DNA from 3 places in the Neobacillus sp. SAB-20_R2A genome. Region 1 is predicted to be linked to each of the others. Evidence: riboswitches for the same ligand, from Rfam matches in the RefSeq annotation. Region 1 holds a riboswitch; each other region holds the start of a gene.

Region 1 (3,473 bases):
AGCGGCATGAGCGGCAATTTTATAAGCAATGACTCCTTCCCGAACATCATCTTTGTTCGGTAAGCCTAGATGCTCTTTGGGTGTCACATAACAGAGCATCGCCGTTCCAAACCAGCCGATCATCGCCGCTCCGATAGCTGAAGTAATATGATCATATCCTGGTGCGATATCGGTGGTTAAAGGTCCTAACGTATAAAATGGCGCTTCTTTACAAATTTCCACTTGCTTATCGACGTTCTCTTTGATCATATGCATCGGTACATGACCAGGCCCTTCAATCATCACCTGCACATCATGTTTCCAGGCAATGTCTGTTAATTCTCCGAGCGTTTCAAGCTCTGCGAATTGTGCTTCATCATTTGCATCGGCAATACTGCCTGGACGGAGCCCGTCTCCCAGAGAAACAGAGATATCATATTGGTTCAGGATTTCACATATTTCTTCAAAATGAGTATAGAGGAAATTTTCCTTATGATGAGCCAAGCACCATTGCGCCAAAATCGAGCCGCCGCGGGATACAATGCCTGTTGTCCGTTTTGCCGTTAAAGGAATATATCGCAGCAAAACGCCGGCATGGATCGTAAAATAGTCGACGCCTTGTTCCGCCTGTTCAATTAACGTATCGCGGTAAATTTCCCATGTTAAATTCTCGGCAATCCCATTTACCTTCTCAAGTGCCTGATAGATTGGGACCGTTCCGACTGGTACGGGAGAATTGCGAATGATCCATTCTCTCGTTGTGTGGATATTTTTTCCGGTCGATAAATCCATGATGGTATCGGCGCCCCAGCGAGTTGCCCACGTCATTTTTTCAACCTCTTGCTCTATAGAGGAGGTAACAGCCGAATTCCCGATATTTGCATTAATTTTCACATGAAAGTTTCGTCCTATAATCATCGGTTCGCTTTCCGGGTGATTGATATTGGCTGGGATAATCGCTCTCCCGCTGGCAACTTCCGCACGAACAAATTCCGGGTCCCTATGTTCACGAATGGCTATGTACTCCATTTCAGGGGTAATAATGCCTTTTTTGGCATAATGCATCTGGGTAACATTTTTTCCTGTTTTAGCTTTTAGGGGTGTTTTATTTACATTGGGATACCATTCAAGGTTTGCACGTTGGTCCCCTTCATGGTATCCGTTATCCTTGGCCTTTATTTCTCTTCCAACATAAGCCTCCACATCATTCCGCTCGAGAATCCAATTCTTACGCAATGCTGGAAGTCCGCTTTGAATATCGACCTGATAATTCGAATCTGTGTAGGGGCCGCTCGTATCATAGACCCGAACAGGCTCATTTTCTTCTTCTCCAAAAGCAGCAACGGTTCGACTAAGTTGAATTTCTCTCATCGGAACCTTAATATCAGGTCTTGCCCCTTCGACATATACCTTTTTACTTCCAGTGAATTGTGATTTTAACTCGATGTTCCCTTCCACTTGCTTCTGCATGTAACTTCCTCCTTCAAAATGGTTTGATTTTGCACCCTGGGAGTTACAGCGCAGTTCATTACTGGAAAGTAATGGAGGACAATACAAAAAGGTTCTGTTTGCACAGAACCTGATTTTTTCATCCAAAAGTAGCGGTACCCAAATTAAACACGGACACCTTTGATACTACTTCCCTACGCTGGTATAATCCAGATCAGGTTCAAAGGGTCAAAGAATTTATGCATTCTTCTCTCAGTCCGAGCCATCGGACCCCCCCAGTAGAGCATTTCAAACAATATTAAGTTATAATCTTACAGTCAAAATATATCAGAAATTTTTGGAAATGGAAAGCTTTTTGGTAAACTTTGTGGTTATCGGAACAGATAATTCTCATAACTGTTTTTCAAACTTTCACCTTTTGTTCATAGTTTGTTCATATCTGCAGGGTAAGATAAAAGTGTGAAAAGGACAATCTCAGTCACACTTTTTCATAACCCCCCCTTTTAATATATCGTGTTGGATCCGGCAATCGGCCGGGTCCTATTTTTTTGCTTAATGTGCGGAATCTGGCACTCGGCCGGATTCTTTTTTTGAAAAAAAACGTAAAAAAAAGAGGAAGTACTCCCCTTCCCCTTATACTTTCAATATTAAGAATTTGTCTTTTCTTTTGAGTTAGTGGACTCGTCTTCTTTGGTCTTGCCGTCGTCTGTTTCCTTATCGGAAGACTGGTCGTCGGAGCCAGCTGGATCCTCCAACTCCTGCTGCTTTTTTTCGCTAGGAGTTGTTTGCATAGATTCCTTGCTGTTTGAAGGAGTCGCTTCTTGTAAAGTGCTTACCGGTTTGTCGATATACTTACTAGGGTTAACCGCGACGCCATCTTTACGAATTTCAAAATGGACGTGTGTTCCAGCTTTTTCATTGAACATGCTTTGCCCAGCCTTGGCAAGAACATCTCCCTGTTTCACCTTGTCGCCAACTTCAACTTTAATGTCTTTCACGGACTGATATTGTGTTACAATACCTTTGTCGTGTTCAATTTCGATGACATTTCCAAGCACCGCGTCTTCTTCAACACGGGTGACAGTTCCGCTGAGTGATGCTAATACATCAAACGTTTCGCCGTCCTTCATGGTGATGTCGACACCAGTATTCGGATTGTATGTGTTCTCGTAGAATACTAATGCGGCTTCCTGGTCTTCAGCTTTCCCGCTGAAATCATAGAACTTTGTCTTGATGACCGCAGATGCTGCATCCTTCACCGGCATTTTGACGTTTTCTAAAGCCGAGTTAACTTCAACTGCAGGCGGGTTGGTCTTTTTGCCAGTAATATCAGTAGACTTGTAATCGTATTTGTCTGAGTCTCCTGCACTGGACTGATACCAAAGAACACCTGTTAAAATGATTGCTGCACTTGCGATATAGATGGCTGGAAATACCCAACGCTTCTTGAAAAAGCGTTTTACGCTGGAACTTTGAGAAGATCGTTTGTTTTCTTCCTCTCTCATTTTCATCACCTCAGCAATCATTCTGAACAGATAACTAGAATTATATACACTAGTCTGAAAAAAATTTTATTTTTTGTAATCGCCTGCGTTTTTATGCATCTTTTTGAAAAACTTTTAGGGGGAATTGTTTCATGAAGGCTTTAAAATGGGTGCTGCGGGTCCTGCCCGTGCTTTATATGGCAGCCATCTTTATCCAATCGAGCCTGCCGTCGGACCACTTCGTGCGCCTGCCCGATTCGAATATTGACCACACTATTAAAGAATCATTGCATTTAATAGAGTTTGCGATTTTATATGTATTACTAGTCCTCGCATGTTTGACGTTTAGACGCGGTAACACTGACCTGCGCAGCAATGCTGTCGCCGGTTTCAGTTTTACACCAGGCTGGAACTTGGCCTGTGCCCTGATTGCGGCCTTCTACGGCATCAGTGACGAAATCCACCAATCGTTCTATCCATACCGCTCCGCGTCGTTATTTGACCTGTTTAAGGACTTCCTCGGCATCAGCGTCTGCTACTATTTTATTCGTGGTGCATTGT
Region 2 (3,473 bases), 2.0 Mb from region 1:
GTTTTGATAAAGAAAAGATAGCACTTCGGTGTTTTCAAGTATTTTAGCACCAAAATGGACCGCCGCTGTTGCGAACGCCTGCGTTAACTTTGCAGGCTGTACATGCCCGTCGTTCGGGAGATACATCGCTCCAGGTACGCTTGGTGAAAGTGACGGTTCCATTTCTTGTAATTCCTTCGCATCCAGCCATTTTATGGTTGGATCCCATTTCTTTTGAAAGGTGACTTGTTTTTTTACTTCTTCTGCTATGTCTTCGGTTTCTGCAATTTTTAACATCCCTTTATTGACAAACTCGATGTCCACACCAGTAGTTTCCAATAATTCATTAGCGAGAGCCGAAAACATTGCTTGACTTTTTATCGCCAACTTGAATAATGGACCGTCATGTTCAAGTTCAGCTTGCGCAGCCAGCATTCCGGCGGCAGCACTTGATGCTTGGCAGCCGATTTGTTCTTTCTCAATAATGATGACTTTTCTTCCTTGCTTTGATAACTGATAGGCAATCGAGGCTCCATTAACACCACCTCCAATTATGGCAACATCAAATGTATGATCCATATTTCCCACCTCCATCTCTAAATGCATGTATGTAGGACTTTACGGCTAATAAGGGGTCACGAGCATCTAAAACACCTGACATGACAGCGATACCCGTTGCCCCTGCCTGTAGGACCTCTTCCGTATTCTCCGGCGTTATCCCGCCAATGGCAATCACGGGAATGTTCAGCTGTGACAGCCGTGTTAATTCCTCTAGTCCTTTTGGGGTCTTTCCTGGTTTTGATTGCGAAGGGAAGACATGACCGTATAGAACGAAATCAGCTCCATTCTCCTTTGCATTTTTTCCTTCTTCATAAGAGTGAATGGAAGTCCCGACCCTAAGTTGAGGAAAATGCTCCTTTACACAGGCTGTATCTAAACTATGATAGGCTAATTGAACACCAAGGGCCTTTGCCACGATTGCAACATCTACCCGATCGTTAATCACGATTTTTGATAGAGGGACGTTTACATTTGTTAAAAGTTCGACTGCTTGAAAAAGCTCCTTTGCTGATTTTTGTTTTTCCCGCAAGTGTAGCGCAGTTACAAATGGATGAATATCCTTCGCTATTTCAGCCAATTGGTGGATCGACATTTTACCATTGGATATAAGATGCAACTCTTTTTCTTTTAGACTAGTAAAAATACAACTCCCCCCTTTGAATGGATTTCGCTGGTCTAAGGAAGCGCAAAACAGGCAAAACAAAAAGCCACTTCCTTTTGTAAGAAAGTGGCCGAAATTTAGAAATAAAAATTTTGCTCTCCAAAAATCCCGTTGTCCACTTCCCTACGCTGGCATTAACCAGATCAGGTTCATAGAGTCCCGAAGTCACACTTCAATCTCAGCCTTTTCAAAAAGGCACCTCTAGCGGATTTGATTCATATTCATTTGAAAAGATTACCTCATATGGATATATGGTAACATTTTATTCTAAAAAGTCAAACATTTCAAACTTTATTTGCTCGTACATTTCATCAAATTGCTTTGAAATATTTCTTATTTACACCTATTTTGAGGCACGAGAACCGTCCCCATGCATCAAATTTTTATGCTATAATCACTTTAATATAGTGGAAAGCAGGCTGTGTATGGATAAAAAAGTAGGCCAATTTCTAATTGAGAATGAACAAAAGTTTATACATTTTTGGGAAGAGCAAATTATTATCCATCATTACCGGGATAATCCAGAGCTAATATTAAAGAATGGTCATTTAATGTACCATCTCATAACTAATTCAATTTTAAAGGGATTCTCTGATGAAGATGTTAAATCATTGGCGCACAAAGTAGCCCTGGAACGGGTCGAGGCTAATGTCAATATTGGGGAATTTGTTTATAATGTAAATCTGGGCAGAAGTATAATTATTAAATATTTAAACCTTTCCGGACTCATACCAGAAGAGCTGCAGCCAACGATTGACTTGGTCAATAAACAGTTTGATTTATTCTGTTTCTACGCTGTTTCTAAGTACACCGAAATCAAAGATAAGAAACTACAAGAACAAAATTTATTTATTTCTCAAACACATAAGGACCGGTTGGCGATTCTTGGACAAATGTCTTCTAGCTTTGTTCATGAATTTCGCAACCCGCTCACTTCCGTTATGGGCTTTATAAAACTATTAAAGCACGAGCATCCTAATCTACCATATTTAGATGTCGTCAGCCAAGAATTAGATCAACTTAAGTTCAGGATTACTCAGTTCCTTCATACATCAAAACTAAACACGCTGGCAGAAAGCCAGAATGAAGACATTACCATCCATTTATTAATAGAAGATGTGCTTGATTTCCTCTATCCAAGCATCGTCGATGGCAATGTCCAAATTCATACAAATATCGATGCTGATATTTGTATTACTGGCGATAGGAATGAGTTAAAACAAGTTTTTCTAAACCTATTAATAAATGCAGTTGACGCTGTGTGTGAAGAAGAAAATCTGCGGAAAATTGATATCCAAACAAATATAGATGATCACCAAATCAAAATTCGTATTTCTAATAATGGCCCCACTATCGATCCTGAAGCAGTACATTTAATTTTCGAACCCTTCTTCACTACTAAGAAACTAGGTACCGGTATCGGCTTATTCGTTTGTAAGAATATTGTTGAGAAACATCACGGTGAAATAGAATGTATGTCAGATAATCACTTAACTACCTTTCAACTTACATTTCCTATTAAACATAATTAGAATTCAAAAGCACCGCCAAGGCGGTTTTTTTTTGTAAAAAAAGAAACCAGTTAAAATAAGCTGGTCGGGCGCATTTTGTCTTTCTATGATGCCCAACTATTATGGATTCAACGGTTCGGGCCCATAAAACCTTTCTATGATACCGAACTTTTCTATGATTCATCAGTTCGGGTGCATAGAACCTTTCTATGCGACCAAACTTTTCTATGTTTCATTAGTTCGGGTGCATATAGCCTTTCTATGATACCAAACTTTTCTATGATTCAACGGTTCGGGCGCATAGAACCTTTCTATGATACCGAACTTTTCTATGATTCATCAGTTCGGGTGCATAGAACCTTTCTATGCGACCAAACTTCTCTATGATTCATCAGTTCGGGCGCATATAACCTTTCTATGATACCGAACTTTTCTATGATTCATCAGTTCGGGTACATATAGCCTTTCTATGATACCGCAATCTTTCATGATTCATCAGTTCGGGTGCATAGAACCTTTCTATGCGACCAAACTTCTCTATGATTCATCAGTTCGGGCGCATATAACCTTTCTATGATACCGTACTTTTCTATGTTTCAACGGTTCGGGCGCATATAGCCTTTCTATGATACCGTACTTTTCTATAATTCAACGGTTCGGGCGTATATAACCTTTCTATGATACCGAACTTTTCTATGTATCAACGGTTCGGGCGCATATAACCTTTCTATGATACCGTACTTTTTAATGATTCAACAGTT
Region 3 (3,473 bases), 2.8 Mb from region 1:
CATTTTGAGCCACATTTAACATGTAGCGGGTGTAAGCTAAATTAATCGGAGTAGCTTCGGTGCCTTCAAGATCCTGTTCCGAAATTCCAAACCGTTTCGCATACTCGCGGTGAAGGTCCATTTCACCATGTAAGGTTTCATCTAAAAGCTTTGCAAAAGCTGCCATGGTCTCAACATCTCTCGCCTTCACCGTTCCAAACGCAAACAACTTTGAATAGTCAATAAGAAACACGTAGTCCTGCTTCATATAGCGGATAAAAGATTCGACCGGAAGATCGCCACGTCCCAACCCGACTACGAATGGATGCTTATGTGTTTTCTCCCAAATTCCCTTAACTTTTTCAAAAAGCCGATCAGAAAATTTCATTGGCTTTACTCCCCCTTTCGTGTGTTGCACCAGACAGCAATAAATTGAGCTAACACTTTTGTAAAGTCTAACAATTGCCGAATCTCGACCTTCTCATTAACAGCATGGGCATCCTCTAGTTTTCCCGGCCCAAAAATAACTGTCGGAATTCCTGCACGGCCAAGCCAGCCTGCATCTGTTACCGTCGTTGACATATCGAGTACAGGCTTTTTCATAAGCGTTTTTTCAAAGGCGCTTGCCAGCATTCGGGTTCCTGAATGGTCCACATCAAGCTCCAAGGAAGGAAATATTTCACCACGATCGATTATCATAGATTTACCGCCCCAAACAAATTCCGGTGGATTGTCACGAAGCCATGGATCCGCAGCTGCCACTGCACCAATATGCTGCTCAATCTCCTTTATAATCTCTTCGTAATCTTCATCTGGGTAGAAATGAACGGTAACCCACAAGGCGCAGCGGTCGGCAACAAACGCAGCATGCCTTCCGCCCTCGATTACAGCAGGATTAATTGTATTCATACCTGGTGGAAAACCTTCGTAACTCTTTGTCACAGCCCAGTGGCGTTCAAGGTCTTGAAGGCCTTCGATGATTTTCGTCATTTTTTCAATCGCACTGGCACCATTGATGCCTCCGCCGGCATGAATCAGCCTTCTCCTCATCCCATCATGATAGGTTTCTTTGCTTTGAATCGTTATCCAGCCGGTTATGACGCCGCCCTGCCCTTGAATATGTAAATCGCTTGTGTCAACTACCACTGCATAGTCAGCAGAATAGCCCCTTTCCAAACAAGCAAGCGTTCCTGCCTCGCCAACTTCTTCTCCAATAACAGACTGAAATTGCAAATCTCCTTTAAGCGGAACCTCAAGCTCTTTTAAAAGTTTTATAGCAATGAGGGATGCGGCAATACCGCCTTTCATGTCGGCAACACCGCGTCCATATATATAGGAATCCTTGATTCTGGCAGAAAACGGGTCCGCCCCCCATTCCTTTTCGTCGCCAACCTCAGCAACATCCACATGTCCGTTGACAATTAAGCTGCTATATTGCTCGGAGGATTCACCCTTTAAAATTCCAACCACATTCGAATCCCCAGGATATACTTCCCACATATCGGTTTGAAATCCCATGTCTCCTAAATAGCTTTTAAGAAACTCCTGGATTCCCGTTGTATTCCGGGCCGGAGGACTTTCAGTCGGAAACGCAATTAGGTCGCTCAAAAGTTTAAGCAGTTCGGCTTCCCTAGCTTCCACTTCTTGTCCGATCGTTTCTATTAAATTTTCCAGACCAACCATTCCTAAAGCCTCCTAAATTTATTCTAGGTTTTAAAAAAATAACACCCACTCTTTATAGCAAAGGTAAGAGTGGGTTCTGACGGTCCACTTCCCTCCGCTGGAATCATCCAGTTCAGGTTCAAAGGGTTCGGAGCTGTGCCCATCTCAAGCCTTTTAGGCTTCCCCCAGTGAAGGTTCTATTTAGTTACTGTGATATTTTTCTCGCCAAGCCGCACTTTCTTCCTTAAGAAAATCGTTAAAATCACAAATCCAAGCAGTGCTCCGGCAAAGGAACTGAAAATAAATAATGGGATAAACCCGAATAGAGTTGCTTTCTGCCCGAGGATTAGGGTTGCAATAGGATAGGAAAGCAATGCTCCAAGAATTCCCGTCCCAATAACTTCTCCTATAACAGCAAAGTAGATTTTTCTAGTTTTCCAAAATAATAGTCCGGCTAGAAATGCCCCGACCATACTTCCAGGAAACGCAAAAAGCGAACCTGTGCCCATCATATTCCGAAGCAGGGAAACACAAAAGGCCTGGGCCACGGCATAATAAGGGCCCAACAGAACCGCGGAAAGAACGTTTAAAAAATGCTGCATTGGAAAAACCTTTGTAAAGCCAATCGGAATCACGACCAAATTACTTGAAAGAGTCCCCATCGCAATCATCATAGCAGTTAACGTAAGCTTATACGTTTTTTTCATGATCTCTTCACTCCCCTACACTTTTTCGCAAAGCCTTTGCAGCTAAGTGCGGTGAATCGGCAAGGCTGATGGCGGTAATAACTGAAACGCCATCCGCTCCGGCTTCCACGACAGTTGCCGCATTTTCACTTGTAATCCCGCCAATTCCAACAATCGGTACAGCAATTCCTTGACTTCGCAGTTCCTCGATCAGTGCAGTCCCTCTTGATGGCTTTGCATCGGCCTTCGTTTTTGTTGGATAAACCGGTCCAATTCCGAAATAATCGGCACCAGCGCTAAGTGCTTCTTCGGCCTCCTCCGGTGTATGAACGGATACACCAAGAATTTTATTATCGCCAATTTGATTTCTGACTGTTACAGCCGGTTCATCCTCCTGACCAATATGAACCCCATCTGCGTCAAGCGCGATTGCCAGTTCAAGATCATCATTAACGATAAACGGAATTCTGTGTTCTTTGCATAGGCTTTGCAGTTTTTTCGCAAGAGCATATTTTTCTTCCCCGATTAAAGCCCCTTCGCCTTTTTCCCGAAATTGAAAAAAGGTAATTCCTCCGGCGATGGCTTCTTTCAATACCTCAACCGGGTCCTTCCTGCAATTGGCTGTTCCCATAATAAAATATACTTTCAAGGCTTCTCGTAAGTTTATCATGATTGGACCATCTCCATGATCCTTTTCCGGTAAGCCCCATGGTTTGTCGGCCCATGTCCCTGTCCAATCGCAATCCCATCTTCAATTGCAGCCTGAATAAAATCCTTCGCCTTGATGACCGCTTGATATACATCTGCTCCCTTAGCCAGTTCAGCAGTAATCGCTGCTGAAAAAGTGCAGCCAGTGCCGTGTGTGTTCTTAGTCGGAATTCGCTTACTCGTAAAAGTATAGAATTCTTTTCCATCGAAGAGGAGGTCTGTTGATTCTGAAGGGTTTTCATCATGGCCGCCTTTCAACACAACGTTTTGCACCCCTAAGGCATGTAATTTTTTTGCTGCCTCCTTCTTATCTTCTGCTGTACGTATAGACATCCCGGTTAGGACCTCAGCCTCTGGAATATTCGGGGTAACCACTTTGGCAAGCGGCATTAAAAATTTCTGCATCGCAGAAATTGCTTCAATTTGCAGCAAGGAAGC

What was found. A riboswitch is a leader RNA that binds a small molecule or an ion and turns the genes downstream of it on or off. The one in region 1 is predicted to bind thiamine pyrophosphate.
Region 2: another riboswitch for thiamine pyrophosphate. It lies ahead of tenI (thiazole tautomerase TenI); the one in region 1 lies ahead of thiC (phosphomethylpyrimidine synthase ThiC).
Region 3: another riboswitch for thiamine pyrophosphate. It lies ahead of V5M37_RS12220 (acetylornithine deacetylase); the one in region 1 lies ahead of thiC (phosphomethylpyrimidine synthase ThiC).

What each region holds. Positions count from the first base shown of each region.
Region 1 is NZ_CP145895.1:5,671,747-5,675,219, forward strand. It holds gene thiC (phosphomethylpyrimidine synthase ThiC) at 1-1,449, opposite strand, end outside; TPP riboswitch at 1,603-1,715, opposite strand; gene V5M37_RS27700 (peptidoglycan DD-metalloendopeptidase family protein) at 2,076-2,933, opposite strand; gene V5M37_RS27705 (VanZ family protein) at 3,065-3,473, shown strand, end outside.
Region 2 is NZ_CP145895.1:3,693,395-3,696,867, forward strand. It holds gene thiO (glycine oxidase ThiO) at 1-558, opposite strand, end outside; gene tenI (thiazole tautomerase TenI) at 542-1,243, opposite strand; TPP riboswitch at 1,305-1,414, opposite strand; gene V5M37_RS17880 (histidine kinase N-terminal domain-containing protein) at 1,627-2,733, shown strand.
Region 3 is NZ_CP145895.1:2,494,284-2,497,756, reverse strand. It holds gene tenA (thiaminase II) at 1-367, opposite strand, end outside; gene V5M37_RS12220 (acetylornithine deacetylase) at 373-1,662, opposite strand; TPP riboswitch at 1,735-1,838, opposite strand; gene thiW (energy coupling factor transporter S component ThiW) at 1,839-2,348, opposite strand; gene thiE (thiamine phosphate synthase) at 2,356-2,997, opposite strand; gene thiD (bifunctional hydroxymethylpyrimidine kinase/phosphomethylpyrimidine kinase) at 2,994-3,473, opposite strand, start outside.